4 regions of the Tepidiforma thermophila genome follow, and region 3 is predicted to be linked to each of the others. Evidence: riboswitches for the same ligand, from Rfam matches in the RefSeq annotation. Region 3 holds a riboswitch; each other region holds the start of a gene.
What was found. A riboswitch is a leader RNA that binds a small molecule or an ion and turns the genes downstream of it on or off. The one in region 3 is predicted to bind cyclic di-AMP.

Region 1 (7,748 bases), 260 kb from region 3:
GACGGGGATGACGGTGACGCCGTCGCGGTCGACGGGGTCGCCGAAGACGGCGCTGGCGGAGGCGTGGAGGCCGAGGCGGCCGGCGATCCGTTCGATGAAGGAGTCGGAAGCGCTGGAGGCGGCTTCCTGGGCTTCGCGGAGGACGCGGGAGAGGTCGTCGGTCATGGGTGGTACCTCCCGACGGGGATGCCGCCCATGGTGCGTCGCCGGCGGAGGGCTGGCAAGCGGCGCGGTGCCGGCAGGCGGGGTACGGAGCTTACTTGAAGCGGTAGGTGATGCGGCCGCGGGTGAGGTCGTAGGGGGAGAGTTCGACGAGGACACGGTCGCCGGTGAGGATTTTGATGTAGTTCTTGCGGATTTTGCCGCTGATGTGGGCGAGGACGAGGTGGCCGTTGGCCAGCTCGACCCGGAAGGTGGCGTTGGGGAGGGGCTGGGTCACGACCCCTTCAACTTCAATGCCGTCGTTTTCTGCCATGGGGGCTCCTTCTGCGCGCGGCGCGGGCGGGCTGGGGGGAATGGACCAGCGGGCGGAGGAGGTCCCCCGCCCGCTGGCTGGTTGGTGTGCCGGGTGCTGCGCCATTCCCGCCTGGCGCTGCAGCGGGCGGTTTAGAAGCGGCGGTTGCCGGAGTAGCCGCCGGAGCGGCCGCCGCTGAACCCGCCGGAGCGGCCACCGCCATAGCCGCCGGAGCCTCCGCCGTAGCCGGAGCCGCCGCGCGGGCGGTCTTCGCGGGGGCGGGCCTCATTGACGATGAGGGTGCGGCCGCGGAGCTGGCTGCCGTTGAGGGCGTTGATGGCGGCTTCCGCCTGGGCGCGGTCGTCCATTTCGACGAAGCCGAAGCCGCGGGAGCGGCCGGTATCGCGGTCGGTGACGACCTGTGCGGAGCGCACTTCGCCGTGGGCCGCGAAGGCGGCCTGGAGGTCAGCGTCCGTGGTTTCGTAGGAGAGATTGCCGATATAGAGCTTCATCAAGTGCAGGTCCTTTCGCTGCGTGTGCGTCGTTGTGGCGAGCCGGCCGGGGGCACGAACGATCACCTGCGACGACTCACGACAGACCAGCGGGAAGACGGAACCTGCGAGAGGAAGCGAAAGGGAGCGTGCTTTGGGCCTGCGGCGGGGGCTTCCCCCGTGCCACGTGAGTAACGTACCACATGGCGCGCCGGATGGAAAGTCGAGGGGAGGGAGGAGGGAGCGCCCCCCGGCCCCGGCTGCCCCGCCCGGGGGAGGAGCGGGGAGCAGGGAGCTGGGAGCCGGGAGCTGGGAGCTGGGAGCCGGGAGCTGGGAGCGGGGAGCGGGGAACGGGGAGCGGGGAGCGGGAGCCGGGAGCGGGGAGCGGGGAGCCGGGAGCCGGGAGCGGGGAGCGGGGAGCGGGGAGCGGGGAGCGGGGAGCGGGGAGCGGGGAGCGGGGTTCCCTCCTCCCCGGGGAGGGGCGACAGGGCGGGGTAGGGCTCAGGCGAGTTCGATGTTGTCGAGCAGGCGGGTGGCGCCGAAGCGGACGACGAGCGAGAGGAGCGCGGGGCCGCCGACCGTCCCCTCGAGCTCCTCGAGCGTCTCGTCGTCGGCGAGGGAGACGTATTCGAGCGCGGCGAGCGGTTCGCCGGCGATCACCTCGCGGACGATGCGGCGGAGCGTTTCGGCGTCGCGCTCGCCGGCGGCCCAGGCGGCGGCAGCGGCATCGAGCGACCGCTTGATGACCGGCGCGGCCGCGCGCTGCTCGGGACTGAGGTAGACGTTGCGCGAACTCATGGCGAGGCCGTCGGGCTCGCGGACGATGTCGCAGGGGACGATCTCGACCGGCAGGTCGAGGTCGCGGACCATGCGGCGGATGACGCGGAGCTGCTGGGCGTCTTTCCGCCCGAAGTAGGCGCGGGTGGGGCCGACGGCGTTGAACAGCTTGAGGACGACGGTGGCCACGCCGCGGAAGTGGCCGGGCCGGGCGGCGCCTTCGAGCCGACGGGTGACCTCTTCGACGGTGACGTAGGTCTGGTAACCGGGCGGGTACATCTCGGCGGCCGACGGGAGGTAGACGGCATCGACGCCGGCCTCGCGGAGGAGCTGGAGGTCGCGGACTTCGTCGCGGGGGTACCGTTCGAAGTCCTCGCCGGGGCCGAACTGGGTGGGATTGACGAAGATGGAGACGACGGTGAGGGCGTTTTCGGCTTTGGCGCGGCGGACGAGGGCGAGGTGCCCTTCGTGGAGGTAGCCCATGGTGGGGACGAAGCCGAGGTCGCCGGGGTGGTCGCGGCGCCAGCGCTGCATGGCTGCCGGCGTGGTGAGCACGGCGGGTCCGGGCGGCCCGGCGGGCTCGCCTGCGTGGCGAAAGTCGGCGTCGTTCGGCGCGGCCATGGCGGGGCGGGCTAGCCGGCCTGGGCGAGCTCGGCGAGGGTGGCTTCGTCCATTTCGAAGCTATGCTCGGCGGTGGGGAAGGCGCCGCCCTCGACCTCTTCGATGTAGGCGCGGACGGCATCGCGGATGGCGGCCCCGAGGACGGCATACCGCTTCGCGTGCTTGAGCGGGCGGCGGTCGTCGTAAATGCCGAGCATGTCGTGGAGGACCTGCACCTGGGCGTCGCAGTGGGGGCCGGCGCCGATGCCGATGGTGGGGATGGCGAGCCGCTCGGTGACCATGCGGGCGAGCGGCGCGGGGATGGTTTCGAGGACGACGGCGAAGGCGCCGGCATCCTCGAGGGCGCGGGCATCGGCGATGAGCTTCGCGGCGGCGGCGGGCGTTTTGCCCTGGACCTTGTGCCCGCCGAACTGGTTGACGGACTGGGGGGTGAGCCCGAGGTGGCCCATGACCGGGATGCCGGCTTCGACCATGCGGCGGACGAGGGGGACGATGTGGCTGCCGCCTTCGAGCTTGACCGCGGTGGCGCCGCCCTCCTTGAGGAGGCGGCCGGCGTTGCGCATCGCCTCATTCGGGTCGGCCTGGTAGCTCATGAAGGGCATATCGGCGACGACGATGGCTTTTTCCGTGGCGCGGACGACGGCCCGGGTGTGGTAGACGATGTCGTCCATGGTGACGGGCACGGTGGAGTCGTAGCCGAGGACGACGGAGCCGAGGGAGTCGCCGACGAGGATGATGGGGATGCCGGCCTGTTCGACGAGGCGGGCGGTCGGGTAGTCGTAGGCGGTGATCATGGCGAACCGCCGCCCCTGGGCCTTCCATTCCTTGAGCTTGTGGATTGAGAGCCGTCCCATGGCCCGGATGCCCCTCCTTCGCGCGCTGGGCGCGTGGTCAGCCGGCGGCGCCGGCGAGTTCGCGCGGGTTGTGGCTGTACCCGTCGCCCGCTTCGACGCTGACGATGCGGTTGGCTGCATCGACGAACACCCGGCGGGGGGCGATGGCGCGGGCCTCTGCCTCCTCCAGGTGCTGGTACGCGATGATGATGACGATGTCGCCGCGGTGGATGAGGTGGGCGGCGGCGCCGTTGACGCAGATTTCGCCGGAGCCGCGCACACCGCGGATGGCGTAGGTTTCGAGGCGGGCGCCGTTGGTGACATCCACTACGTGGACCTGTTCGTAGGGGAGGATGTTGGCGGCCTCCATGAGGTCCGGGTCGATGGTGATGGAGCCTTCGTAGTCGAGGTTGGCGCCTGTGACGGTGGCGCGGTGGATTTTGCCGCTCATCATGACGCGCATGAGCTGTCCCCCTCCGGCGTGCCGCCGGCCGTTCAACACACGTCCCCGCTTCGGCGCATGCGAGGCGGGGACGAACGGGGGTCGTGCAGGTGCGCTGGGGCGCTGTTCCGGCTCAACTTCCCGGTCCGTACCGGCCACGCGGGTCCAGGCGGACGCTTGTTGAACGTGCAGGCGGATTCGATAGCTGGGCTCGACGTCCGTGATGGATCGCCGGCGCCCTGATCGTTTCGATCGGGCGAAGTGTTGTCAAGGGGGCGGCGGCCCGGGAGCTGGAGCCGGGCCGTCGCGGGCAGGTCAGCCGGCTTCGCCGATGTCGCGGTGAGTGGTTTCGAAGACGAGCTGGGTGAGGCGGTTGTGGTGGCGGGCGAGGGCCATCTCGAGGAGGATGGCCTGCTCGCTGAGTTCGATCATCTTCCAGATGTCGACGTCGCCGGGTGCGCCGGCCTCTTCGACGAGTTCGTCGATTTTGCGGCTGAAGAGGTCGTGCTCTTCGCGCTGCTGGTCAACTTTCGGGAGGAGGCGCGGTTCGAGGGTTTCTGCGCGGTTGAGCGGCGAGTCGGGGAGCTCGGCAACCCAGATGTGGTGGCGGATGGCGGAGCGGGCATCGGTGACTGCCTGGCGGAAGGCGGCCTGCCAGGCCTGGGGCCGGTTGGCGTGGAAGGGGAGCCGGGCCGCCTGGCGGAGGAGCTCGCGCGCCTCCTCGAGGGGGTCGCGGATGGTGAAGATGGTGCCGTCCGGCTGGACCGGGGCAAAGGTACCGGAATACGACGTGGATGTAGTGGCCATTGCATACCTCCTGTAGGCCGTCGTGGGGCCGTGCGCCGGGGTGGGCCGGGCGCGGCCTGTTCGGATTCCTGGGAGGGCCTGGGCGCTGCCCTCCGAACGCCTGCGGGGTTAGCTGACGGGTTCGGCGTCGGAAGTCGCCTATGCGCCCGCTCGCGCAATACACCCCAAGGAGTTGGTTCCCCCGCCCCCGCCTCTGGCGGGGTTCGGCTCCAGCCAATCTACCACAGCGGGTCAAGCGCTGTGCAAGGCCTGGCCTGTTTTGGCGCCCCGCGGGCATGCCCGCGGGGCGATGGCGGCGGCTATCGTTCGCTCCAGGTGGTGCCGTCGGGGCTGTCGTGGAGTTCGATGCCGAGGCCGGCGAGGCGGTCGCGGATCCGGTCGGCGAGGGCCCACTGCTTCGCGGCGCGGAGCTCGGCGCGGATTTCGACGAGGAGGTCGATGAAGGGGGCTGCAGCGAGGGACCGGGCTGCCGGCGCCTCGAGGGTGAGCCCGAGGACGCTGCACAGTTCGCGGAGGGTGGCCCGGGCCGGGCCGACATCGCCGCCGGCGGCTGCCGCGCGGTTGATCTCGCGGGCGAGGTCGAAGAGGGCAGCGAGGGCGCGCGGGGTGTTCAGGTCGTCGTCCATCGCTTCGATGAAGCGGGCGCGGACGGCCTCGTGGTCGATGCCGGCGGGGGCGCTGCCGCCCTCGGCGGAGGCGGCATGGCGGAGCCGCTCGGCGCCGGCGCGGGCGGCTTCGAGCGCTTCTTCGGAGTAGGTGACGGGGCTGCGGTAGTGGCTGGTGATGACGAACAGGCGGAGGGCGTCGCCGCCGTAGCGGTCGAGGGCCTCGTCGATGGAGACGAGGTTGCCGATGGACTTCGACATTTTTTCGCTGCCGAGCTGGAGGAGGGCGTTGTGCATCCAGATGCGGGCGAAGGGGGGCTTGCCGGTGTAGGCCTCGGTCTGGGCGATTTCGTTGGTGTGGTGGGGGAAGATGAGGTCCATGCCGCCGCCGTGGATGTCGATCTGCTCGCCGAGGGTTTCGAGGGCCATGGCGGAGCATTCGATATGCCAGCCGGGGCGGCCGGGGCCCCACGGGCTCTCCCAGCTCGGTTCGCCGGGCTTCGCGGCTTTCCAGAGGGCGAAGTCGAGCGGGTCTTCCTTGTGCTCGGTGGGGTCGACGCGGGCGCCGGCGCGGAGGTCATCAATATCGCGGCGGGAGAGGGCGCCGTAGCGCTCGGCGCCGAAGGCGCGGACGCGGTAGTAGACGTCGCCGCCGGAGGCGTAGGCGTAGCCTTTTTCGATGAGCCCCTCGATGAAGCGGATGATCTGGGGCATCACCTGCGTCACGCGGGGGTAGTGGTGGGCGGGGAGGACGTTCATCGCGCGGAGCTGGTCGAGGTACCGGGCGATGTTCCGCTCGGCGAGCTCGGCCATTGGGATGCCGAGGCGGTTGGAGCGCTCGATGAGCTTGTCGTCGATGTCGGTGAAGTTCTGGACGTGGCGGACGGGGATGCCGCGCCAGTCGAGGTAGCGGCGGAGGGTATCGAAGACGATGGCGTGGAGGGCGTGGCCGACGTGGGCGTCGGCGTAGGGGGTAATGCCGCAGACGTACATGCGGACGACGCCGTCTTCGCCGACGGGCGGGAGGAGGTCTTTCCGTGTCCCGGTGAGCGTATCGGTCAGCTGCATGGTGCGGCCCCCAGCAAAGCTTGGACCAGTGTAGCGGAGGCTTCGCTGGCCGCATTCCGGGGCGCTCCGGGCCGAAATCGTGGAAATCGCGGGCATGACTGGCGGTGGCCGGAGTATTGCCTGTTTGCGGGGAGCTGTGCGAACCTCAGGGTCACCCTTGGCGGGGTGAAGGGGTGCGTTCGTCCCCGGTCCGGGTCCCCCGATTGGGGTGCGTGGGCCCGAGGGAGCGCGCCGGTACTGCCTATGGGAAACGAAGAACGCGTGGAGACCGCCGCGTGACGGTCCGGCTCCCTGGAGGGCCGGTGCGCGTCATGAGCAGGCTCGCAGCGTGGGCCGACTACGGCGTTGCCGTGGCCTTCGCCCTGTGCCGCCGGGTGCGCGTGCCTGTGCGGCAGCGTGCTGCGCTGCTGCAGCCCGCCTGCGAACCGGTATACGCCTTCGAGGGCCGGCCGCTCGCCGTCGCGGCGCCGGTCGGGCTTCACTGGCACGAACCGCCGCCTTCGCCCGGGCGCCAGCCCTGGTTCGTCCGGCCGGCAGAGGTGGCGATGCTGACCCTTTCGTTCTTCCTTGCTGCGCACCTCGTGGGCGGGGGGACGCCGGAGGCTCGGGCCCCGCAGGCGAGCGCTGCACTCGTGCCCGCCATCAGCCGGCCCGTGCCTGCGCGCGTGGTGGAGGTGCGTCCGACGGTTTCAGTTGACACCAGTCAGGCGGCGGGCGCGGCGGCAGCCGGCCCGGTCGAGGAGCCGAAACCCGCGCCGGCTCCCGCGACCGCCGATGCTGCGGCGTCGAGCACGTCGGCGGAGCGCCCGGGCGGGGGTGCAGCGGAAGCGCCGTCGCCGGCAGCGGCGGCCCCGGCTGAGCAGCCCATTCCCGCGGAGGCAGCGCCGTCGCCGGCCCCGGCCGTGGCGCCGCCGGCGGCGAGCCAGCCGCCGCTGACGTATGCGCAGGTGATTGCGTTCGCCATCGAAGCGGGGTGGCCGGCCGAGCTGACGGATGCTGTGGCGCGGGTCGCCTGGTGCGAGAGCCGGTTCCGGCCGGATGCCGTCGGCTACATGGCCTACGGGCTGATGCAGGTCGTCCCGCTCTGGTTCGAGTACGCGGGGATTCCGTTCGAGCACTGGTCGGACCCGGTGGCGAACCTGAAGGCGGCGCTGGCGGCGTTCCGGTACAGCGAGGCGCAGGGGCACAGCCCGTGGGCGGCGTGGACGTGCAAGCCCGAGGCGATCACGATCCCGTAGGGGCGAGGAGCTGACGGGGTCCTGTGCGGGAGGCCCGGCCGCAGGGCAGCGTTCCTCGATAGCGCAATTCGGTCGACGGCGTGTACAGGGCGCAGGGCAACCGGCGCGCCGGCGTTGCGCATCCGCTGCACCCGGAACGCTCAATCAGGGGTGCCGGCCCCGGGGAAGCCGCGCCTCCAGCCCAGCGTGACGGAAGTGGAGGTCGAGGGAGCAAACGCGACAGCAGTTGTCGCTTTTGTGTCGCATTGTTGCATTGCCTTAGCCGTCAAGGGACTGCTATGCTCCGGCCGCTTGCTATGGGACCTATGAGCATCGAACAGCATTTCGAACAAATCGACAAAGAAACAGCGGCGCTTTCTGCGCTGGCAGCGAAGGTGAACCGGGCAACCCGGGCGGCCGCCAGGGCCGCGGC
Region 2 (7,748 bases), 420 kb from region 3:
AGTCCTCGCCGACGTTGGCGATGGCGAGGTCGTAGTGGTCGCCTTCGAGCATCAGCTCGAGCAGGCCGTTCGAGGAGAGGCCGCTGCCGGCGAGGATCGACTGGTCGACCGGGTTGCCGACCCAATCGGCGAGCATGGGGGCGCGCTCGCGGACCCGTTCGCGCACGGCATGCGGGAGGGGCACGACCTCGAAGCCGTTCTCTTCGGCGGCATCGGCCGACTGGACGCTGCGCCCGCCGCCGCCGCCCACGATGGCGATCCGCCGGCCGGCGGGCGGGCGGAGGAGCGCGGCGCCGACCATGAGGTCGAGGAGCTGGTCCTGGTTCCGGGCTTCGATGGCGCCGGCCTGGCGGAGGACGGTGCTCCAGAGCTCGGCCTGGCCGGCGAGGGCGGCGGTGTGGGAGGCCGCGGAGCGGGCGCCGGCGCGGGTGCGCCCGGCCTTGTGGATGATGACCGGCTTGCGGGCGGCGGCAGCGCGCAGTCCTTCGTAGAAGCCGCGGCCGTCAGGCACGCCTTCGACGTAGCCGCCGATGACCGTCGTCTCAGGGTCGTCGGCAAGGTAGCGGAGGAGTTCGCCCGGCGTGATATCGAGCCCGTTGCCGTAGTTGACGACCTTGCCGAAGGCGAGGCCGCGGGCGTTGCCGCGGGTGATGACCTCGACGGCGTTGTTGCCGGACTGGCTGAGGAAGGCGACGCCGCCCCGGTCGGTCGGCAAGTCGGGCCGGAAGGAGAGGCCGCCGGCCGGGTGGTAGAGGCCCATGCCGTTCGGGCCGAGGATGCGCACTCCGAGCTCGGCCGCGCGGCGGGCGATCGCCTGTTCGAGGCGGGCGGCCTCGGCGTCGCCGGTTTCGCTGAACCGGCCGGTGAAGAGGTGGAGGAAGCGGACGCCTTTTTCGCCGCAGTGTTCGACCAGCTCCGGGACGGCGGGGGCCGGCACGCAGGAGATGACGAGGTCGACCTGGCCGGGCACCTCGCGCAGGGAGGGGTAGGCGCGGAGGCCGGCGACCGTGTCGGCCTTCGGGTTGATGGGGTAGATGGGGCCGCTGAACCCCTGCCGTTTGATCGCTTCGAGGTAGTCGTGGCCTGGGCTGTCGACGTTGGTGGAGGCGCCGGCGACAGCAACGGAGCGGGGACGGAAGAGGAGGTCGAGGTCGGGCGTCGAAGGGAACCGGGTCACGCCCGGATTGTACGGGAGGGGCGGCTTGCGGGGTTGCGGACGCGGGCGGGCAGCGTAGCATCCGCGGCACACCGACGCTGCGCCCGACGGAGGACCACCTGTGACGCTTCCGCCCCCGCTCGACCAGTACGCGCTGCTGCGCGGCCTCCGCTTCCACTACCGGGAATGGCCGAACCCCGGGCGGCCCCCGCTCGTGCTGCTGCACGGGTTCACCGGGCACGCCCGCTCGTGGGACACCTTTGCGGCGGCAATGCAGCCGCAGTTCCACCTCTACGCGCTCGACCAGCGCGGCCACGGGGAAAGCGCCTGGGCCGACGACTACACGGCCGATGCCATGGTCGAGGACCTGCGCGCCTTCGCGCAGGCGCTGCGGCTGGAGCGGTTCGCGCTGCTCGGCCTCTCGATGGGCGGCCGCAACGCCTACCTCTTTGCGGCCCGCTACCCCGGGGCGGTCGAGCGGCTGGTCATCGTCGATATCGGCCCCGAGGTCCACGCAGCCGGGGCCGCGCGCATCCAGTCGGGCGTGCGTGCGCCGGACATCTTCGCCTCGCCGGAGGAGGCGGTCGAACGGGCGCTCCGGGCGAACCCGAACGCCGACCCCGCCGAGGCGCGCCGCCGCACGCTGAACAACCTCCTCCTCCTGGAGGACGGGACCTGGACGTTCCGGTACGACCGCGCCTTCCGCGATGGGACGCGGCCGATCAGCCGGCCGGACCCGGAGGCTTCGTGGCGGGAGCTCGCGAAGATTGCTGCGCCGACGCTGCTCGTCCGCGGCGAGCGGAGCGACGTGCTCGCGCCGGAGGTTGCGGCCCGGATGGCGGCGACGATCCCGGACTGCCGGCTGGTGGAGGTGCCGGGGGCGGGGCATTCGATCCCGCTCGAGCGGCCGCAGGGGTTCCTCGAGGCGGTGCGGCCGTTCCTGCTCGGCTGAGCCGTCAGGCCCCGGGCGAGGCTGCGGGGCGGGGCAGGAGGTCGGCCGGCTGCCCGACCCTGCGGAGGAACCGCGCCCGGTCGAGCTCGGCGAGGAGGAGGAAGCCGCCGACGAGCAGCGCCATGGCCGCGAGGGTGACGCGGGCGCCGGCGTAGGTGGTGCCCACGCCGAGGGCGAGCAGCGGCAGGGAGATCGCCGTCTCGGTGAGGGTGAGCTGGACGGCGAAGACGCGGCCGTGCTGGCCGGCCGGGGCCGTCTCGGTGAGCGCGACGCGCCCGGCGATGAGGAGCCCGGAAAGGGAGACCCCAAGCAGGAAGGCGACGGGGATGGCGACCGCGAAGGTGGTGTTCATCGAGGCTTCGAGGCGGGCCACCGGCGGGATGTGGCTGTACTGGGCGACCGCGGTGATGCCGTAATCGAGGGCGGTGAGCGCCGCCAGCGCAACCAGCAGGCCGAGGAGCCCGAGCCTGAGCACCTCGTGGGCGCGGGCAAGGGTCAGCTCGCGGCTGCACCACCAGAGCCCGGCCAGCACGCCGAGGACCCCGGGCGCGAAGAGGTACGCCATCGCCTCCCAGCCGAGGCCGAGGTCGCGCTCGAGGTAGAAGGGGAGGGCGACGACGATCCCTTTCGAGACCACCATCTTCAGCCCAAGGGCGACGAGGGCGTAGCGGGCGAGCGATTCGCGGCCGAAGAAGGCGATCGTCTCGCGGAAGCTGAGGGCGGCCCGGGCGCTGCCGGCAGCGAACGCCCGGGCCAGCGGTGCAACCCGCACGGCCAGCACCACGGTCAGTGCGAAGAGGAGGGACATGCCGACCGCAGCGCCGATCACCATCGCCGTGGGACCGCCGAGGAAGTAGAGCGCGGGCGCGAGCACGAGCATCCCCGCGGCCTGGCCGGCGTACTGGAGCGCCGCCAGCCAGGAGTGGACGCGGCCGACATGGCTCGCCTGGAGCGGCCGGACGAGGGCGAGCTCGGCCGGGGTGAAGACCTGGGAGCCGGTGGAGTAGAGGAAGGCGAGCACCCAGGCGCTGGTGCCGCCATCGAGGAGCCAGGTGCCGGCGGCCACCGGCAGGAAGCGCAGGAGCGCCCCGAAGGCGTAGCCCCTGCCCGGGCCGAGCCGGTCGGCAATCGACCCGCCCGGCAGGCCGAGCAGGATGGAGGGCAGGAGCATGGCGATGAAGAGGCTCGAGAGGTCGAGCGCAGGCTTCGCTCCGGTGCCGGCGACGAGGAAGAGCGCGGCCAGCCAGATGTTCTGGGACGTTTGCGCGGTGAACCGCGCGGCGTAGCTCAGGGCGCGTTCGAAGCGAAGCGATGACGGCTCGCGGGAATCCATCCCGTTCCCCCGTGACAGTCCGGTGGCCGCGCCGGGTGCGGTGCGGCCGGTGGCCTCGAGAGACGGGAGGTGCCGGTTCCGCGTCTCTCCCAAGAGCCTGCGAGGTTAGCTGACGGGTTCGGCATTGGGAGTTGCCTACGCGCCTGCGCGCGATTCACCCCGTGCGTTGGGTCCCCCGCTCTCCGCGTGGGCGGAGATTCGGCTTCGCACAGTATACGCCGCCCGTGATCGGCCGGTTTGCACACGGTTCACGAACGGCGAACGACCAGTCCCCGGCCGGTGCCGCGGAGACAGCCGCTCAGCGCGCCCGGCGCACCCCGAAGACGACGGGCGTCCCCTCCAGGTCCTCCTCGGCGCGGGCCGCATCGGCGGGCGGCTCCTCGCTGCGAAGTTCGAGCGCGAGCGTCTCGCCGCGGATGTAGGCGCCGTGGCGCTCCAGCACGCGGGCGACATCGGCGTCGCCGGCAACCCAGGCGATGATCCGGTCGGCGAGCTCGAAGCCGGCCTCGCGGCGGAGGTCCTGCAGCCGGCGGACGATTTCGCGGGCGAGCCCCTCATCGGCAAGCTCGGGCGTGATGGCCGTCGTGACGGCCACGGTGTAGCCGGCCTCCTGTGCGGCGGCGTACCCCTCGCGGTCCTGCGCCTGGAGGAGGATGTCGCCGGGCTCCAGCTCGATGCCGGCGACGGTGACGGTGCGCCCGCGGCGGACGGCGGCGGCGACCTCGGCGGGGTCCATCGCCGCCAGCCCCTGCCGGATGGCGCCGACCGCCTGCCCGTGCTTCGGCCCGAGGACCGGGAGGTTCGGCTTGACGTCGTAGGCGACGACGGCGGTCTCGTCCTCGACGATGCGGAGCGCCTTCGCGTTCAGCTCTTCGAGCACAAGGTGCCGGTTGCGCTCGACGACCGCGGCTTCGGCGGGGTCGCGAAGCCTGACGAGCACCTCGGCGACCGGCTGGCGCACCTTGATCTGGACCTTCGCGCGGGCCGCGCGCCCGAGGGAGCAGAGCCGCTTGATGAGCTGTGTCTCGGCGTTGAGGCGGGCGTCGATGCGCGCCGGGTCCGGCTCGGGCCACGCCGCGAGGTGGACGCTCTCGGGCGCGGCGGGGTCGACGGTGCGGACGAGGTTCTGCCAGAGCTCCTCGGCGACGAACGGCGTGAACGGCGCCAGCAGCTTCGCGAGGGTGGTGAGGGCTGCGTAGAGCGTTTCGTAGGCGCTCTGCTTGTCGGCGTCGCCCTCGGTAGCGCCGCGCCAGAAGCGGCGGCGGGAGCGGCGGACGTACCAGTTCGACAGGTCGTCGACGAATGCTTCGATGGCGCGGGCGGCGTCGGTCGGGTCGTACGCCTCCAGCTCATCGGTGACTTTGACAATGAGGGCGTTCAGCTCGCTCAGGAGCCAGCGGTCGATTTCGGCGGCCGGCTCCCAGCGGCCGGAGGGGCGGAAGCCGTCGATGCTGGCGTAGCTGACGAAGAAGCTGTAGGTGTTCCAGAGGGTGAGGAGGAAGCGGCGGAGCCCCTCTTCGACGAGGCCGGCGCTGAAGCGGCGGGGCGAGCCGGCGGGGCTGGCGGCGTACATGTACCAGCGGGTGGCATCGGCGCCGTGGCGGTCGATGACGGTCCACGGGTCGACCGTGTTGCCCCGGCTCTTCGACATCTTGTTGCCCTTTTCGTCGTTGATGTGGCCGAGGCAGATGACGTTGCGGTAGGCGATGCCGTCGGGGATGGCGCCGGCGGCGTGGAGGAGCGTGGCCTCGGCGTGGAGGGTGTAGAACCAGCCGCGGGTCTGGTCGATCGCCTCGCAGATGAAGTCGGCCGGGAAGTGGCGCTGGAACTCCGTCTCGTGCTCGAAGGGGAAGTGCCACTGGGCGTAGGGCATGGCGCCGCTATCGAACCACGCGTCGGCCACCTCGGGGACGCGCCGGGCGGTGCCGCCGCAGGCCGCGCAGCGGATGGTGATGGCATCGACGAAGGGGCGGTGGAAGTCGTCGAGGGCACGGGCGGCCTCCGGGTCTTCGGCCCGTTCGATAAGCTCGGCGCGGGAACCGATGCAGGCCGTCTCGCCGCAGGCATCGCACCGCCAGAAGGGGAGGGGCGTGCCCCAGTACCGCTCCCGGCTGACGGCCCAGTCGATGTTGTTCGCGAGCCAGTTGCCGAAACGGCCGTGCTTGATGTGCTCGGGGTACCAGTTGATCCGTTCGTTGCCGGCGAGGAGCTGCTCGCGGAGGGCCGTGGTGCGGAGGTACCAGCTCGGCTTGGCGTAGTAGAGGAGCGGGGTGCCGCAGCGCCAGCAGAAGGGGTAGGTGTGGCGGATGGTGCCCTTCTTGAGGAGCAGGCCGCGCTCCTCGAGGTCGCGCTCGATGTCGCGGTCGGCCTGCTTGGCGAATTTGCCGGCGCCGGGCAGGCCCTCGGCCATGATGCCGCGGAGGTCGATCGGCTGGGCGAAGAGGAGGCGGTAGTGCTTGCCCTCTTCGAAGTCCTCGCCGCCGAAGGCCGGGGCGATGTGGACGATGCCCGAGCCGTCTTCGAGCGAGACGTAGTCGGCCGCGATGACCCGGCGGAGGCCATCGGTCGATTCGCCGGGCGCGAGCGGGCGGAGGCGGCCGTCGTCGCCGAAACGGCGGACCGGGTGGCCGAGCAGCTCGGGCCGGTAGAGCGGTTCATAGGCGATGCCGACGAGCTGCTCGCCGCGGAGCGAAGCGGCCGGCTGCGCGCCCTCGCCGAGCACGCGCGGGGCGAGGGCTTCAGCGAGCACCACGGCCTCGTCGCCGAGGTCGTAGACGCCGTAGGAGGCATCGCTCTTGACGGCGAGGGCGACGTTGCCGGGGAGCGTCCACGGGGTGGTGGTCCACGCCACGAGGGCGAGCGGCCTGTCGGTGCGGAAGCCTGCGGCGGCGAGGGCATCGCCGGGGATGCGGAACTTCACGAAGACGGAGGGGTCGGGCACGTCGTCCTGGTAGCCGAGGGCGACTTCGTGGTCGCTGAGGCTGGTACCGCAGCGGGGGCAGTGGGGCGTGGAGCGGTAGTCCTGGTAGACGAAGCCGGCATCCCAGAGCTGCTTGAAGATCCACCAGCAGGTTTCGATGTAGCCATTGTCGTAGGTGACGTAGGGGTTGTCGTAATCGGCCCAGAAGGCGATCCGCTCGCTCAGGCGGGTCCACTCTTCGACGTAGCGGGAGACGGACTCCTTGCACTTCTCGTTGAAGGCGGCGATGCCGTACTCCTCGATCTCGGGCTTGGATTTGAGGCCGAGCTCCTTTTCGATTTCGAGTTCGACGGGAAGGCCGTGGGTATCCCAGCCGCCTTTGCGGGGGACGCGGTAGCCGCGCATCGTCTTGTAGCGCGGGATGAGGTCTTTGAAGACGCGGGAGAGGACGTGGTGGATGCCGGGGCGGGCGTTGGCCGTGGGCGGGCCTTCGTAAAAGACGAAGAGGCGGTCTTCCGGGCGCTGCTCGATGCTCTTTTCGAAGATGCGGTGCTCCTTCCAGAACTGGAGGATGCGCGCTTCGAGCTCGGGGAAACTGACCTTTGGGTCGACAGGACGGAACACGGTGGCCTCCGGTGCAGGACGCAGCGTTGACGCCACAGGGTGCGAATGAGAAGGCCGCGGCGGGCGGCGGTATCGTACCCTTCGGCGAGATGGATGCGCGCATGGAGGCCCGGACACGACAACGCGCGCCTGCCCCCGCTCCAGGGACGAGCGCGCGCGCCCGCGGTACCACCCTGGTTCCCGCCGTGCGGCGGGCACTCATGGGGCGCCAGCACGCCCCTGCCCCTGGTAACGGTGGGCCTCCGCCCGGGTCTACTGGGCGCGCGGGGCGCCGTTCGGCCGGGGGCTCGGGAGGGATGTTCGCGCTGCCGTGCCGTGCCCCCTTCCACCCGCCGGGGCTCGCTGGACGGCCGATGCGGCGCTACTCGTCTCCGTCATCGCCGATGGGCTCCACTACAGCAGCGCCCGAGGGGGAATGTCAATGCTGACCCGGCGGCGGCTGCTTGCCGGCTTCCTCGCTGCGGCGGCGTTCGCGGGGTTCGGCGCCGCCTGCTCGGGGAACACTCCCTCCGACAGCTACGCGCGCCCGGTCGAGACGCCGGAGCCGACACCGACGCGGCCCGTGCCGACGCCCGAGCCGACGCCGGAGCCGACGGAGTTCCGGGTCGCCTTCATCAACCTGATGAGCCCGATCCAGACCGACGCGAATGACCCCATCGCCGGCGACACCTTCGAGCAGCGGCTCCAGCTCGTCATCGACGAGCTGCGGAGCTACCGGCCCGACCTCGTCGGCTTCAGCGAGGCCACGTGGACGGCGAAGCAC
Region 3 (7,748 bases):
GGAAGCGGACCGGGCCGGGGGCGAGCACCAGGACGGCGGTACGCAACCGGGGCAGCAGCGGAGCGAGGCAGGCCAGCAGCCGGCCGGGCAGCAGGGTGCGCAGGCGAGCCAGCAGCAGGGCCAGCGCGGCGAGCAGGGCGAACCGGGCGAGGGGAGCCAGCAGGGGCAGCAGGGCGGTCAGCCGACGCCGCCGCGCGAGTTCGCCGAGATGCTGCGGAACATCGCCAACCGGAAGAAGGAGTTCCTGGAGAACCTGCCGCAGGATGTGGCGGGGCAGGTGCGGCAGCTCCAGAACTACGAGTTCATGGACCCGGAGGCGCAGGCGAAGTTCAACGAGCTGCTGGAGTCCCTGAAGAAGGCGATGATGGATACCTTCTTTAAGGATCTCTACAACCAGATTGCGAACATGTCGCCCGAGGACCTGCAGCGGATGAAGGAGATGGTCCGCGAGCTGAACCAGATGCTGCAGGACCGGATGGCGGGGCGGGAGCCGAACTTCGAGGAGTTCATGCAGAAGTACGGCGACCTGTTCGGCGACAACCCGCCGCAGTCGCTGGACGAGCTGGTGCGGCAGATGCAGCACCAGATGGGGCAGATGCAGTCGCTGCTCGATTCGCTGCCGGGGGACCTGCGCCAGCAGCTGCAGGACCTGCTCTCGGACAAGATTGGGGACCCGGAGCTGCAGCAGGCGCTGAACGAGCTGGCGCAAAACCTGGAGTACCTCTACCCGATGCGGGACCTTCGGAACCAGTACCCGTTCCGGGGCGAGGAAGAGCTGGACCTGCAGTCGGCGATGCAGCTGATGGAGCAGATGCAGTCGATCGACGAGCTGGAGCGGCAGATCGAGCGGACGCAGTACGGCGGGGACATCGAGGACATCGATGCGGACAAGCTGGAGGAGCTGCTCGGGCCGGAGGCGCGGGAGGCGCTGGAGCAGCTGAAGCAGTTCCTGGAGATCCTCGAAGAGGCCGGGTACATCCGGAAGAAGGGGAACCAGTGGGAGCTGACGCCGCGCGGCACGCGGAAGATCGGCCAGCGGGCGCTGGCGGAGATCTACCAGCAGCTGAAGGCGGACACGTTCGGCAAGCACGAGGTGCGGGAGACGGGGACCGGCGGCGAGCGGACGGACACGACGAAGCCGTATGAGTTCGGGGACCCGTTCTACCTGGACATCCAGAAAACGATGATGAACTCGATGTACCGGGAGGGGCCGGGCACGCCGCTGAAACTGAAGCCGGACGACTTCGAGGTGGCGCGGACGGAGATGCTGACGCAGACGGCGACGGTGATCATGCTCGACCTGAGCTGGTCGATGGCGCTGCGCGGCTCATTCCAGGCGGCGAAGAAGGTGGCGATGGCCCTGAACAACCTGATTTCGTCGCAGTACCAGCGCGACAGCCTGTACATCATCGGGTTCAGCGCATATGCGCGGGAGCTGAAGACGGAGGAGCTGCCGTATGTGCGGTGGGATGAGTCGGTGCTGGGGACGAACATGCACCACGCGCTGATCATCGCGCAGCGGCTGCTGGCGAAGCATACGCAGGGGACGCGCCAGATCATCATGATTTCGGACGGGGAGCCGACGGCGCACCTGGAGCGGGGGCGCTCGTACTTCGCCTACCCGCCGAGCCCGATCACGATCCGGGAGACGCTGAAGGAGGTGAAGCGGTGCACGCAGAAGCGGATCACCATCAACACCTTCATGCTGGACCGGAACTACTACCTGAAGGAGTTCGTGAACCAGGTGGCCCGGATCAACAAGGGGCGGGTGTTCTACACGACGCCGGATAAGCTGGGCGAGTACATCCTGGTGGACTACGTGGCGCAGAAGCGGAAGCGGCTGGCGGGCATGGGATAGGGCAAGCTGGCGCCGCAGCGGGCGACGTTGACGTTGAACGAAGAGGGGGGCCCACGGTCATGGGCCCCCTCTTCGTTGTCCGCGACCGCGGGAGGTGCGGGGATTAGCCGGCGGCGGCTTCGGCGTCGTCGAGCATGGCCTGGGCTTCGTCGACGCTTTCGAGGCGGACGATGCCCTTGCGGATGGCGTAGCGGATGAGGTCGGTGCGGTTGCGGGCGTGGAGCTTGGCCATGATGTGGGCCTTGTGGGCTTCGACGGTTTTGACGGAGATGTAAAGTTCGTTGGCGATGCCCTGGTTGGTGTAGCCCTCGGCGATGAGCTGGAGGACTTCGCGTTCGCGGCTGGTGAGGGTATCCATGCCGTTGCGCTGGTCTGCGCGCTTGGCCTGGTAGAGGACTTCGGCGAGGTCGAAGCCTTCGGAGAGGGAGCTGGAGAAGTAGCTGTTGCCGCGGTGGACGGTCTGGATGGCGAGGACGAGTTCGGAGACGTCGGATTTTTTGACGATGTAGCCGGAGGCGCCGGAGCGGATGGCATCGAGGAGCTGGTCTTCGTCGACGAAACCGCTGAGCATGACCACGCGGGTGGAGGGTGCGATGCGGCGGATCTGGCGGGTGGCTTCGAGGCCGTTGAGGCCGGGCATGACGACGTCCATGAGGACGACATCAGGCTGGAGGCGTTCGACGGCCTGGACGGCTTCGCGGCCGTTTTCGACGTCGGCGACGACTTCGAGCTCGGGCTGGGCTTCGAGGAGCATCCGGAGGGCCTGGCGGATGACGGCGTGGTCGTCGACGAGGAGGATGCGGATGGGGCCGGCTCCGCGGGCGGCGCTGGCGGTGGAGCGGGCCGGGAGGGTCCTGGGCTGGGGGCGCATCTGGTTCACGGTCGAACTCCTCTGATGGTCTCCGGCGCTGGCTGGTGGGCCGTGCCGTGTCGGATTGCGCCAGGTGGCGGGGGTCCGGCGACAGGGAGGAGTCTAGGGCGTGCCTCGCGCGGGCGTATTGGCAAAAACCCTAATCGTGGCGCGCAAAGACCCGGGGATAGGGGCACCCGGGGGCAGGAATCGGTGGTTTCCCGGCCGGAGGCGGGCGGGACCGGAGCCCGTGTCAGATGGTGAAGAAGGCGCGCTCGATATGGCCGGGCTCGACGCAGAGGTGGATTTCGGAGCGGAGGGCCATGATGTGGGTATCGTTGGCGGCGTGCTCGGCGGCCTCTTCGGAGTCGTAGATGGCGAGGCGGGCGATTTCGCCGCTGTCGTCGTGGGGGCGCATCAGGTAGGTGACCTGGCAGCCGGGTGTGGCGGCGACCGCCTCATCGAGCTTGCGCAGGAGTTCTTCGACGCGGGCATCTTCACCGCGGCGGGGCTTCATGATGGACAGGCGAATGTACGGCATGGGTGTGCTCTGCTACCTCCGGAGGGCGAATTCTAGTGCGCGGTGGTGCTGGCGAAAAGACGGAACCCCCGCCTGCGCGGGGGTTCCGTTTCCAGGGCTGCCGGGGTGTGCCGCGGTGCGGTCAGAGCCGGAGCTTGCCGTGGGAGGGCTGGCGGCGGCGCTGCCGCTGGGGCAGGGCAGCCTCTTCGGCGGCGAGGTCGACGGGCGGGCTGGTGAGCACTTCGTGGACGTAGCCGCACATGATGCAGCTGCCGTAGGTGCCGTGCCAGTCGCGCTCGACGATCATGGAGCCGCGGCACTTGGGGCACGACTTTGGCGGTGCTTCCTGCAAAGCTGGCATGACGGTAGTTCCCTCCTCTTTCGATGCGGACGTTATGGTGCAGTTCGAGGACAGAAAAAAAGACCTCGAAACGAGCTACCTGCTCGCCAGGCCTTCCAGACTGCCGACGGGGTTAGCTGACGGGCTCGGGCGGAAGGCGCCCTTGCGGCGGGTGCCGCGTTCGCCCCGGGACGTTGGGTCCCCCGCTGCGCCGTGCGGCGCACTAGGCAGGTGGTGCGAAACACTGAACGCGCACGTGAACGACGCGAACGCCGTTCACCTGCCGCAAGCTACCAACCGGCCGGGAGGCTGTCAATAGGTCTTTGCGCTTTTCGTCACAATTTTCTGGCTGAGCCGGGGAATCCCGGCTGCGGGGGCGTCACGCGAGGAGGCCGGCGGTGACTGCGAGGGCGAGTCCCGCCGCGGCAAGACCACAGGCCGGGGCTGCTCCGGGAGTCTCGTCGCGGGCCATGAGCGCGGCGCCGGGGCCTGCGACCAGGGCGAGGGCGGCGACGAACGCAAGGGGGTCGGCCTCGCCGGGCCCGAAGAAGCGGAGGGCCGGGCCGACGACGAGCAGCAGCACCAGCAGTCCGAACGCTGCCGCGAGCGAGGCAGCTGCTGTGCCGGGCCGCCAGGAGAAGCCGGCTGCCGCGATGACGGCGAATCCAGTGAGGAGGCCGACGGCGGCACCGGCGGACGTGCCGGGGAGCGGGAGAAGCGCGGGCAGCGGACGGCGCGCGGCCGAGATGCGCGCGGCTTCGCCGGGGATGAGCTGCCCGGCGGCGAGGCGGGATTGCACGAAGGTGTCCCGGGCGGAGGCGTCGGCGGCGAGGAGCAGGCGGACATCGGCCGGGCCGAAGTCGGCGTCGTCCTGGATCTCCTGGCGGAGTTCCTCGAGGGCAGCGCGGCGCTGCTGGAGGTCGTTGGCGTAGGCGTAGCGGTCGGCTGCGCCGGTGGGAAGGAGCCCGAGGTCCTGGACGATGGCTGCCGTGCGGACGGGGTCGGCCTCGGCGGTGCGCAGGAGCTCGTGCCGGGCGTGGGGGCCGAGGGTGAGGGCGAGGACGACCGCGGCGAGGGCAGCGATGCCGGCGGCCGGGACGGCGTTCGCCGGACGGGGCCGGGCGGGGGCCGTGGCGAGGGCCACGGCGAAGCCGGCCTCGCCGGGGCGGGCCCAGGTCTCGACGTCGATGGCGGCGGCGGGAACGGGCGGGGCGAAGGGGACGAGGGCGAGCCTGGCGACGACCGGGCCTGCGGCCGCGCCGGCTGCGAGGGCCAGGCCGTAGAGGCCGGCAGCGGCGGGAGCGAACCCTTCGCCGGAGAGTTCGCGGCCGAGCGCCCAGGCGACTGCGAGGGCGAGGGCAGCGGCCGCCCAGGGGAGGAGGCGCCCGGGGAGGCGGTCAGCGCCGGTGGCGGGGAGGATGCCGCCATGGGCGAGCACGAGGCCGGCGGCCAGGCCGGCCCCGGCCGCGCCGGCGGCCCATCCGGCTCCGGCGGGAAGGAGCACGATGGCGGCACCGACCACGGCGAGGGCTGCGATAACGGCGGCGAGCCAGGCGGCCAGGAGCGGGGCGGATGACCGGCCCGACGCTGCGAGGACGGCGCCGGGGATGAGGGCGATGGCGGCGGCGGCGAGAACGCTGGCGGTGACGACAAGGGGGAAAGCGCTCCATGCCGCATCGCCGGAGAGGGCGGAGAGTTCGCCGGACGCGAGGAGGCCAGCCATGGCCGCCGCTGCGACTGCGCCGCCGGCCAGCGGCCCGGCGGCCGGGCGGGAGGCCCCGGGGGCGGGGCCGAGGGCCGCGACCAGGGCCGCGAGGCCGGCCCCACCGGCGAACGGCGCGATGAGCGATGCCGCGGCCCATGGGCCTTCGCCGGCGACGCGGCTGGCCAGACCGAAGAGCCCGGCGCCGGCCGCAAGCGCAAGGGCGGTGGACGCAAACGGAGTGACCACGGCGGGGCGGCCGTCATCGGCGTCGATGGGGGCGGCAAGGAGGCTGGCAAGGGCGAGCGCTGCGAAGCCGGCGAGGAAAGCTCCGCCGGCCCAGGCGGCGCGGTCGAGTTCGCCGGCGTAGCCGCCGACAAAGGCGGCAAGGGCGATGGTCCCGGCAAGGCCGGCGGCGACGTGAGCCAGGGCGAGTTCGACCAGGGCGGGGCCCCAGGCGGCGGGACGGGGGACCGCCGGGTCGCGGGCGGCGAGTGCGCAGACGACGGCTGCTGCGACGGCGACGACGGCGGAGATGGGGATGAGGGCCTGTGCGAGGAGCATGGCGGGAGGGCTCCGCGAGGAGGGTGGCGGAGGGCGCAGCATAGAGAAGCGGCCGCCGGAGCTCAACCGGCGGCCGCCGTTCGTGCGGGCGAAGGGGAACCGGCGTCAGCCCACGAAGAGGGGGCCGAAGACGACGGCGACGATGGACATGAGCTTGAGGAGGATGTTCATGGAGGGGCCGGCGGTGTCCTTGAAGGGGTCGCCGACGGTATCGCCGACAACGGCAGCTTTGTGCGCCTCGGAGCCCTTGCCGCCGAGGTGGCCCGCCTCGATGTACTTCTTGGCGTTGTCCCAGGCGCCGCCGGCGTTGGCCATCATGAGGGCGAGGACGGAGCCGCTGGCGATGGAGCCGATGAGGAGGCCGCCGAGGGCTTCGGCACCGATGACGGAGCCGACGAGGATGGGGACGACGACGGCGAGGAGGCCGGGAAGGACCATCTCGCGGATGGCGCCGTCGGTGGAGATGGCGACGGCGCGGGCGTAATCGGGCTTGCCGGTGCCTTCCATGATGCCGGGGATTTCGCGGAACTGGCGGCGCACTTCGTTGACCATGGCCATGGCGGCGCGGCCGACGGCGCCCATGGCGAGGGCGGCGAAGACGAACGGCATCAGGCCGCCGATGAGGAGGCCGAGCATGGTCTCGACGTCGAGGATGTCGATGGTTTCGAGGCCGACGACCTGCGAGTAGGTGACCATGAGGGCGAGTGCGGTGAGGACGGCGGAGCCGATGGCGAAGCCCTTGCCGGTGGCGGCAGTGGTGTTGCCGAGGCTGTCGAGGGCGTCGGTGCGCTGGCGGACGGCGGGGTCGAGGTGGGCCTGTTCGGCGATGCCGCCGGCGTTATCGGCGACGGGGCCGTAGGCGTCGGTGGCGAGGGTGATGCCGAGGGGGGAGAGCATGCCGACGGCGGCGAGGGCGATACCGTAGAGGCCGGCGATCTGGTAGGTGGCCCAGATGGCGACGACGATGGTGATGAGCGGAACAGCGGTGGAGAGCATGCCGAGGCCAAGGCCGCCGATGATGACGGTGGCCGGCCCGGTTTCGGCGGTTTTGGAGAGATTTTGCGTTGGGCGGAATTCGTAGGCGGTGTAGTACTCGGTGGCGGTGCCGATGACCTGCCCGGCCACGAGGCCGATGAGGACGGCCCAGAAGAGGTCGAACGGGAGGTCCATCACGACGAGGAGGGCGGCAGTGCCCGCGAGGACGAGGCCGCTCGCCGAGAAGACGCCGGTGCGGAGGGCCCAGAGGAGGCGGCCCATGGTGGCGTTTTCGCCGGTGCGGACGAGGAAGGTGCCGATGATGGCGGAGATGATGCCGACACCCATGATGAGGAGGGGGAGGGCGAAGGCCTTCGAGTCCCAGTTCGCGACGTCGGTGTTTTCGAAGACGCCCTTCTCAGCACCGACGACAGCGGCGGTGGTGAGGGCCATGGCAGCGACGATGGAGCCGGTGTAGGACTCGAAGAGGTCGGCGCCCATGCCGGCGACGTCGCCGACGTTGTCGCCGACGTTATCGGCGATGGTGGCGGGGTTGCGCGGGTCGTCCTCGGGGATGCCGGCTTCGACTTTGCCGACGAGGTCGGCGCCGACATCGGCGGCCTTGGTGTAGATGCCGCCGCCGACGCGGGCGAAGAGGGCGATGGAGGAGGCGCCGAAGGCGTACCCGGTGAGCGGCTGGGTGTCCTGCGTGACCAGGTAGACGATGACGAGGCCAATGACGCTGATGCCGGTGACGGTGATGCCCATGACGGCGCCGGAGCTGAAGGCGACGCGGAGGGCGGGGTTGAGGCCCTGGCGCGCCTTGGCGGCGGTGCGGACGTTGGCGCGGACGGCGATGTACATGCCGATGTAACCGGCGAGTGCGGAGGAGATTGCGCCAAGAATGTAGGCCGCGGCCGTGCGCGGGAGGTCGGTGAA
Region 4 (7,748 bases), 680 kb from region 3:
GATGAAGAACTCGAGTTCGGGGCCGATGTAGACGGTATCGCCGACACCGGTTTCGCGGAGGTACTGCTCAGCCTTCTGGGCGATGTGGCGGGCATCGCGGGTGTAGGGCTGCCGGGTGACGGGGTCTTCGACGTTGGCGATGACGGAGAGGGTGGGGACTTCGATGAAGGGGTCGATGAATGCAGTGTCCGGGTCGGGGATGAGGAGCATGTCGGACTCCTCGATCTTCTGGAAGCCGCGGATGGAGGAGCCGTCGAAGCCGTAGCCGGTGCGCCAGGGGGAGCGGTTGTAGTCGGTCCAGTCGTTCAGTTCGCGGATGGGGCGGGTGATGTGCTGCCACTGGCCGAACAGGTCGACGAATTTGACGTCGACGAAGCGGACGCCGTTCTGTTCGCAGTAGGCTTTGATTTCTTCGGGGGTCATCGCACTCCTCGGGGTGATGGTCGGCGGGTCTTCCGATTGTCGCCCGGGCGCCGGCTACGGCCACGCGCAGCGAGGGGCTGCGATATGAAGCTTCTGTTTCGGCGCCGGGGCGAAAGCCGGGAGGCCCTGCGTGTCGGTTGCAGGGTAGGGAGCCGGGGTTTCGTGCGAATTGCACCGGTGTTACGAACAGGTTTCGCGGGCGGTTCGCGGGAAGCGGGCGCGGCGCGTAGGATCGGGGCTGGTGCCCGGGCGGGCACGGGAGTGTCGATGCATCAGCGAACGGTTCTCGAAAACGGCCTGCGCGTGGTGACGGCCGAGCTGCCGCACACGCGCTCGGCGACGGTAAGCGTCTATGTCGGAGCGGGCAGCCGGTATGAGCGTGACGAGGAGGCGGGGCTTTCGCACTTCCTTGAGCACATGCTCTTCAAGGGGGCATCGCGGCGGCCGACGGCGCGGGAGATTTCGGAAGCGATCGAGTCGGTCGGCGGGGTGCACAATGCGGCGACGGACCGGGAGGCGACGCTGTACTACGCGAAGGTGCCGCACACGGCTGCGCTGACGGTGGTCGACATCCTCGCGGACATGGTGACGGAGCCGGTGATGGACCCGGCCGAGCTGGAGAAAGAGCGGGCGGTGATCCTGGAGGAGCTGGCAGGGGTGGAGGACAGCCCGGCGGAGCTGAGCGCGATCCTGGTGGATGAGACGCTCTGGCCGGGGCAGCCGCTGGGGCGGGAGATCGGCGGGACGCCGGAGAGCGTGAAGGCGCTGCCGCTGGAGGCGGTGGTGCGGTACTTCCGGAGGCAGTACGTGCCGGGGAACATGGTGCTCGCGGTGGCGGGGAATGTGCGCCATGCGGAGGTGGTGGCGGCAGCAGAGCAGTGGCTCGGGGCCCTTGCGCCGGCCGAGCCGGGGCCGTGGTACCCGGTGGTGCCGCGCAACGGGGCGCCGCGGGTGCGGGTGCGGGAGAAGGCGACGGAGCAGGCGCACCTCTGCTTCGCGTTCCCGAGCGTGCCCCTCGACAGCGACCGGCGGTTTGCGGTGAGTTTGCTGAACATGCTCCTCGGCGAGGGGATGTCGAGCCGGCTGTTCCTTGAGCTGCGGGAGGAGCGGGCGCTCGTGTACGACATCCACAGCTACACGAGCGAGTTCCGGGATGCGGGTTCGCTGACGATTTACGCGGGGTGCGACCCGGAGAACGCGCGGGTGACGGCGGAGGCGACGATTGAGGAGACGGTGAAGCTGCTTAAGGGCGTGCCGCCGGCCGAGCTGCAGAAGGCGAAAGAGATGGCGAAGGGGCGGATCCAGCTGCGGATGGAGGACACCCGCTCGGTGGCGGGGTGGCTGGGGTCGCAGGAGCTGCTGCGGGGGAAGGTGCTGACGGTGGACGAGGTGGTGGCGCGGTTCGATGCTGTGACGCTGGACGAGCTGCTGGACGTTGGGCGGGAGGTGCTGGACCCGGGGAAGGCGGTGCTGGCCGCGGTCGGGCCGATCGACGAGGGGACGTTCGCGGGGATCCTGTCCTGAGGCGGGCCGGTTCGACAGGCGGGCTGGCCAGGGGCAGAATCGCGGTATGCGCCAGGCGTACTTCGGGCGGCCGCAGGCGGGTTTTACGCCGGGCGGCGCACACGTGGCGGTGTACCTTGTGCCGGTGTTTGAGGGCCGGCTGACGGTCTTCGAGGTGACGGCCCCGGGTGTGCGTGGGCGATGGCTGCCGTGGACGGTGATGGAGTACGGGGCGAACCCGTACGAGACGGCGGCAGCGCTGGCCGATGACTGGTGCGACGGGGCGATTTCAGCGCTCGAAGTTGCCGATGTGCTGAGCTTCCCCTTCGATGCCGACGGCTGGGAGCTGGCGCTGGTGTACCGGGCGGAGCTGACAGGGCTTCCGCCGGGCGATGCGCACCGCAGGCCGGTGCTGTTTGCACCGGGCGAGGCGGACGCGATCGGGCCGTTCGACCCGGTAGACCTGCTGCGGTGGGTGGAGCGGAGCCCGGCATGCGACCCGGGGTCGGCGAGGCCGGGCAGCGAGCCGCTGGTGTTCTGACCGGGGCGCTAGAACGGTTTGAAGACGGCGAGCCAGGCGAGGAGCGGGACGCTCAGGACGAGGATGGTGCCGAAGACGATGGGGACGCGGTCTTCGAGGACCTGGCGGAGTTCTTCGGTCTCTTCGCCTTTTTTCTGGGCGACCAGGGCGGCGAGCCTGGCCCTCCGGAGCCCGAAGCCGAGCAGGGGCAGGCAGACGAAGTAGAAGAAGATGTAGAGCAGGGTGAGGATGCCGAGCCAGGCGTCTTTGATGAAGTTGTACTCAGCGGCGACGGCCCAGAAGAAGCCGGTGATGCCGCTGGCCATGGCGCCGGGCAGGAGGACCCGGGTTTCGTTGTTGGCGGCTTCGATGAGGAGGGTGGCGCGGGTGCGGAGCTCTTTGGTTGCCCAGGCGCGGAGGATGAGAGGGTAGGTGGCGCCCAGGCCGGCGCCGAGCCAGATAAGGGAGAGGACATGGACGATGCGCCACCAGTCCAAGGGGGCCTCCGGAACAGCAGCTGGGGTGCGAAGCGGTGTGCTTCGCACCCCAGACTAGGCACAGCCAGTGACTGGGTCGAGCGTTCAGGCGGGGACCGGGTTCCGCAGCTCCACGGCGGAGAGGATGACGCGGGCGGCGGCTTCCGGCGCGAGCCGGTCGGTGGAGACGGTGAGGTCGTAGCTGGCGGGGTCGAGCCATTCGGCCCCGAAGTATTCACGGAAGTAGGCGACGCGCTCGCGGTCGGTGCGCTGGACAAGGGCGCGGGCGGCGGTTTCGTCGAGCCGCGCCTGCGCCATGAGGCGGCGGACGCGCGCGGCTTCGCTGCCGGTGATGAAGACGCGGAGGACGTCGGGCCGGGCCCTGAGCATGAACTGGGCACCGTGGCCGAGGAAGACGACGCGGCCGTGATTCGCGAAGTCTTCGACGACGTCCTGGATGAGCTGGCGATAGTCGGCGGAGGTGAGGATGGGGGTGGCGTCGATGTTGAGCGGCTCGCCCCACTGCAGCGAGGCCGCGGAAGGGGTGCGGGCGAGCGCTTCGATGATGCGTGCGAAGAAGGATGGACGGCGCTCGGCCTCGGCGATGGTCTCGGGGGAGACGCCGGCTTCGAGCGCGGCTTCCTGGACGATGCGGTAGTCGAGGAGGCGGTAGCCGAGCCGCTCGGCGACGATGGCGGCGACCTCTTCGCCGCCGGTGCCGACCTGGCGGGCGATGGTGATGGCGGATATGGTCATCGGCCGGCTCCTTTCGGGTTAGTCGACGACGGTGAGTTCGGAGGGGCTGGTGGCGGCGATGGTGAGGATGCCGCCGATTTCTTCGATGGTGCCGCGGACGCAGATGTCGCGGTTGGCGAAGCCGAGGAGCGGATCGGCCGGGAAGTTCTGGCGGCTGCCGGATGGGACGATGACCTCGACGCGGAGGAGGGCATCGAAGGGGGCGCCAACGGCGAGGACGGCATCGCTGTTGCGGTCCATGACGCCGAAGACGCGGCCCTGGAGTTCGACCTGCTGGCCCCGGTTGAGGCGGGCCTGGAGGGGTGTGATGGGGTTGGTGCAGGTGAAAGTGGGCGTAAAGACGACCGGCGTCGGGGTGGCGGCCGGGGTGGTTGCCGCGGGTGTGGGCGACGCGCCCGGGGTTGCGGCGGTAGGCGAGGCAGCGGCCGGGGTCTCGGTGCTGCCGGGCGTGGGTGTCGGGTCATCGTTGTCATCGCCGCCGCAGGCTGCGAAGGCAAGGCTGGCGGCGAGGACGGCGGCGGCCCCGGCGGCGCGAGCGCCGCGGGGGATCCTCATGACGCCGCCTCGAGGGTGCGGCGCCCCGGGATGGCGACGGCCGGCGCGAGGGCCGGAGAGAGCCGGTGGACGGGCCAGAGGAGCGTTCCGTGGGTGAACTCGGCGGTGGAGGGATGGAACTCGACCGGGCCGGCGCTGCCGCAATCGACGGCGATTTCGCCGCTCAGCTCGCGAATGACGGCACGGAGCTCGTCGAAGCGGACGACGCGGAGGGAGACGGCCGGTGATTCGGGCGCCGTGTGGGCGAAGACGCCGGTCTGGGGGTGGGGCTGGACGTTGCCGTCTACGGGGAGATGGACCTCGCAGAGGAGGTCGGACCTGACGCGGATGAAGGGGAGGCCGACGATCCGCTCGCCGGAGACGAGCGCCCAGGAGCGGAGCCTGGTTGCGGCCTCGCGGATGCGGGCCAGGTTGAGCTCGGTTTCGCGGTAGACGGTCTTGCGGGGAAGGATGGTGGACGGGGAGATGGCGTACTGCACTGCGCGTACCTCCTGTGTGCTGGCGGCGGGCGGGAGGGCCCGCCTGGTTCCGGGTCGCAGAGGAGGCAGAGGCTCCTCCGAACGCCTACGGGGTTAGCTGACGGGTTCGGCGTCGGAAGTCGCCGTCCTTCGCTGTGGAAGGATGCACCCCAGGTGATGGGTCCCCCGTTCCCGGCGCGGCCGGGATTCGGCTCGTTCACACTACCACATTCGGAGCGGCCGTGCGCGTCGACACGGAAAAATGCGGGGGAATGCGGATGGGCGGCGGGGGAGCGGGTGGGGCCGGATGCGGGCTTGCGGTTGCGGCGGGGCCGGGGGCTGCCGGGAGGCACGGTGCACAGCGGGCGGCGGGAAGTTCGGCTACGATCGCGGCATGCGGGATGGCGGAAATGGGCCCGGGCACGATGACGTCGCGCTGCTCGTCGACTGGGAGAACCTGAAGTTCAGCCTGATGCAGCGGAACCGTCGTCCGAATGTGACGGCGCTGCGGGAGGCGGCGGAGCGGTTCGGGCGGGTGGCCTACGCGCGGGCGTACGCGGACTGGATGGACCCGGTCCAGGCGGGCGACCCGGCGTCGCTGTATACGGCGGGGCTGGAGCCGGTGTACGTGCTCACCCGGCGGTACACGACGGCGGAGGGCGAGGCGCGCATCCAGAACTCGGTCGATGTGAAGCTGGCGGTCGACTGCGTGGAGGCGAGCCACCTCTACCCGAACATCGGGACGTTTGTGATCGCCTCGGGCGACCACAGCTTCTTCCACGTCGTGATGCTGCTGCGGGCGCGGGGAAAGCGGGTGGTGGTGATCGGGGTGTCGTGGGCGACCTCGGCGCAGCTCGTGCAGCAGGCCGACGTGGTGCTGTACTACGACCTCGACGTGGAGCCGGAGGTCGACCGTGCTGCTGCAACGCCGGTGAGGGAGCCGGCGGCGGTGGAGAAGATCGAGCCGCGGCTGGCCGCGGCGGCGGCGCGGGCGCTGGAGCTGGCGCAGGCGAAGGGGCCGGTCTCGGCGGAGCCGCGGGAGGTCGCCGAGGTGCTGAAGCAGATCCTCGCGATTGTGGAGGACTTCCGGACGAACGGGCGCGACCTGCCGCTTTCGCTGGTGGGGCAGGAGCTGCAGAAGCGGATGCCGCAGGCGGACTTCCAGCGGCTGGCGCGCGGCCGGGCGGGCGACTTCGCGCGGGCGCTGCACGAGAGCGGGCTGCTGATGATGGTGAACGCGGACTTTACGGACTGGCTGTTCCTGCCGAATGAGCGGACGGAGGCGATCGAGCGGCCGCGGAACGTGGGGCAGGAGCTGGCGAAGTACGACTACGCCAAATTCAACTACAACGACCTGACCGAGGAGCAGCGGCGGGCGGTGATCGTGGCGATCCACGACGAGCGGAACAAGCCGGGGGTCGGGTGGCTGACGTTCAACCGGATCGTGGACACGCTGAAGCCGGTGGTGCGGCGCGAGGAGTCGGACGTGAAGAACCTCGTGAACAGCATGCTCTCGTGGGGTGTGCTGCGGGTCGGCGAGGAGCGGACGGGGCATTCGCCGGAGACGGGGCAGACGTACCAGTACAAGACGTTCGAGCTGGATTTGCAGAACCCGGACGTGCGCCGGGCGCTGCACCTGGAGTAGGCGCGGGCGCTCAGGCGGTGGCGGGGGCGGCGGCGCCGGCGGCCCGCCGGGCGAGGGCGGCGGCGATGAACTCGCGGAAGAGCGGATGGGGGCGGTTCGGCCGGCTCTGGAGTTCGGGGTGGAACTGGGTGCCGAGCATGAAGGGGTGGCCAGAGATTTCGGAGATTTCGACGAGCGAGCCATCGGGGGAGGTGCCGCTCACGCGGAGGCCTTCGGCTTCGAGGCGGGCGCGGTAGGCGTTGTTGAACTCCCACCGGTGGCGGTGGCGCTCGCGGACGAGGTCGGTGCCGTAGGCGCGGCGGGCGAGGCTGCCGGGAAGGAGGCGGCAGGGGTAGGCGCCGAGGCGCATGGTGCCGCCGAGGTTGACGACGGCGTGCTGCTCTTCGAGGAGGCTGATGACGGGGTGGGGTGTTTCGGGGTCGAACTCGGTGCTGTTGGCGCCGACGAGGCCGCAGGCGTGGCGGGCGAATTCGGTGACGAGGGCCTGCATGCCGAGGCAGAGGCCGAGGTAGGGCGTGCCGGTGGTGCGGGCGTATTCGGCGGCGCGGATTTTGCCTTCCCAGCCGCGTTCGCCGAAGCCGCCGGGGACGACGATGCCGTCGACGCCGGCGAGGAGGTCGGCCGGGTCGCGGGTTTCGAGGGCCTCGGCGGGAACCCAGCGGATGGCGACCTCGGCCTCGTGGGCGATGCCGGCGTGGACGAGGGCCTCTTTGACGGAGATGTAGGCATCGCGGAGTTCGACGTACTTGCCGACGACGGCGACTTCTGCGGCCCGGCGCGGGTGCTTGAGGCGGTAGACGAGGTCGCGCCATTCGGCGAGGTCGCGCTGGCCTTCGAGGCCGAGGCGGTCGAGGACGAAGTCGCCGAGGCCGCGTTCTTCGAGGGTGATGGGGACTTCGTAGATGGTGTCGGCCGTCTCCATGGGGATGACGGCGCGGGGCTCGACGTCGCAGAAAAGGGCGACCTTATCGGTGATGTCGCGGGGAACGGGGTGGTCGGCGCGGAGGACGATGGCGTCGGGCTGGATGCCCTTGGAGCGGAGTTCGCGGACGGAGTGCTGGGTGGGCTTGGTCTTCAGTTCACCGGTGGCGCCGACCCAGGGGAGGAAGCAGACGTGGACGCTGAGGGTGGCATCGCGGGGCTGTTCGTGACGGATCTGGCGGATGGCTTCGATGAAGGTTTCGCCTTCGATATCGCCGACGGTGCCGCCGACTTCGCAGATGAGGACGTCGCAGCCGGTCTGCTCGGCGACGCCATAGATGCGGGCTTTGATTTCGTTGGTGAGGTGGGGGACCTGCTGGATGGTGCCGCCGAGGTAGTCGCCGCGGCGTTCGCGTTCGAGGACGGCAAGGTAGACCTGGCCGGAGGTGACGGAGGAGGCGGCGGTGAGGTCCTGGTCGATGAAGCGTTCG

Region 1: linked by a shared signal. The riboswitch ahead of A9A59_RS02180 (hypothetical protein) and the one ahead of A9A59_RS13605 (hypothetical protein) in region 3 are both predicted to bind cyclic di-AMP.
Region 2: linked by a shared signal. The riboswitch ahead of A9A59_RS02895 (MFS transporter) and the one ahead of A9A59_RS13605 (hypothetical protein) in region 3 are both predicted to bind cyclic di-AMP.
Region 4: linked by a shared signal. The riboswitch ahead of A9A59_RS04150 (hypothetical protein) and the one ahead of A9A59_RS13605 (hypothetical protein) in region 3 are both predicted to bind cyclic di-AMP.

What each region holds. Positions count from the first base shown of each region.
Region 1 is NZ_PDJQ01000001.1:446,674-454,421, forward strand. It holds gene A9A59_RS02145 (spore germination protein GerW family protein) at 1-165, opposite strand, end outside; gene infA (translation initiation factor IF-1) at 257-475, opposite strand; gene A9A59_RS02155 (RNA recognition motif domain-containing protein) at 607-1,032, opposite strand; gene panC (pantoate--beta-alanine ligase) at 1,447-2,343, opposite strand; gene panB (3-methyl-2-oxobutanoate hydroxymethyltransferase) at 2,355-3,197, opposite strand; gene panD (aspartate 1-decarboxylase) at 3,235-3,639, opposite strand; gene A9A59_RS02180 (hypothetical protein) at 3,934-4,425, opposite strand; cyclic di-AMP (ydaO/yuaA leader) riboswitch at 4,509-4,644, opposite strand; gene cysS (cysteine--tRNA ligase) at 4,725-6,098, opposite strand; gene A9A59_RS02190 (transglycosylase SLT domain-containing protein) at 6,410-7,336, shown strand; gene A9A59_RS02195 (hypothetical protein) at 7,642-7,748, shown strand, end outside.
Region 2 is NZ_PDJQ01000001.1:608,146-615,893, reverse strand. It holds gene A9A59_RS02905 (acetate--CoA ligase family protein) at 1-1,177, opposite strand, end outside; gene A9A59_RS02900 (alpha/beta fold hydrolase) at 1,278-2,108, shown strand; gene A9A59_RS02895 (MFS transporter) at 2,113-3,441, opposite strand; cyclic di-AMP (ydaO/yuaA leader) riboswitch at 3,521-3,655, opposite strand; gene ileS (isoleucine--tRNA ligase) at 3,740-6,985, opposite strand; gene A9A59_RS02885 (exonuclease/endonuclease/phosphatase family protein) at 7,401-7,748, shown strand, end outside.
Region 3 is NZ_PDJQ01000001.1:191,636-199,383, forward strand. It holds gene A9A59_RS00995 (vWA domain-containing protein) at 1-1,858, shown strand, start outside; gene A9A59_RS01000 (response regulator) at 1,962-2,729, opposite strand; gene A9A59_RS01005 (antibiotic biosynthesis monooxygenase) at 2,962-3,225, opposite strand; gene A9A59_RS13605 (hypothetical protein) at 3,371-3,589, opposite strand; cyclic di-AMP (ydaO/yuaA leader) riboswitch at 3,676-3,808, opposite strand; gene A9A59_RS01010 (hypothetical protein) at 3,948-5,834, opposite strand; gene A9A59_RS01015 (sodium-translocating pyrophosphatase) at 5,940-7,748, opposite strand, start outside.
Region 4 is NZ_PDJQ01000001.1:872,006-879,753, reverse strand. It holds gene glnA (type I glutamate--ammonia ligase) at 1-423, opposite strand, end outside; gene A9A59_RS04175 (M16 family metallopeptidase) at 691-1,947, shown strand; gene A9A59_RS04170 (hypothetical protein) at 1,994-2,467, shown strand; gene A9A59_RS04165 (DUF2269 family protein) at 2,476-2,943, opposite strand; gene A9A59_RS04160 (cytidylate kinase-like family protein) at 3,028-3,678, opposite strand; gene A9A59_RS04155 (hypothetical protein) at 3,697-4,233, opposite strand; gene A9A59_RS04150 (hypothetical protein) at 4,230-4,712, opposite strand; cyclic di-AMP (ydaO/yuaA leader) riboswitch at 4,780-4,915, opposite strand; gene A9A59_RS04145 (NYN domain-containing protein) at 5,086-6,336, shown strand; gene A9A59_RS04140 (CTP synthase) at 6,347-7,748, opposite strand, start outside.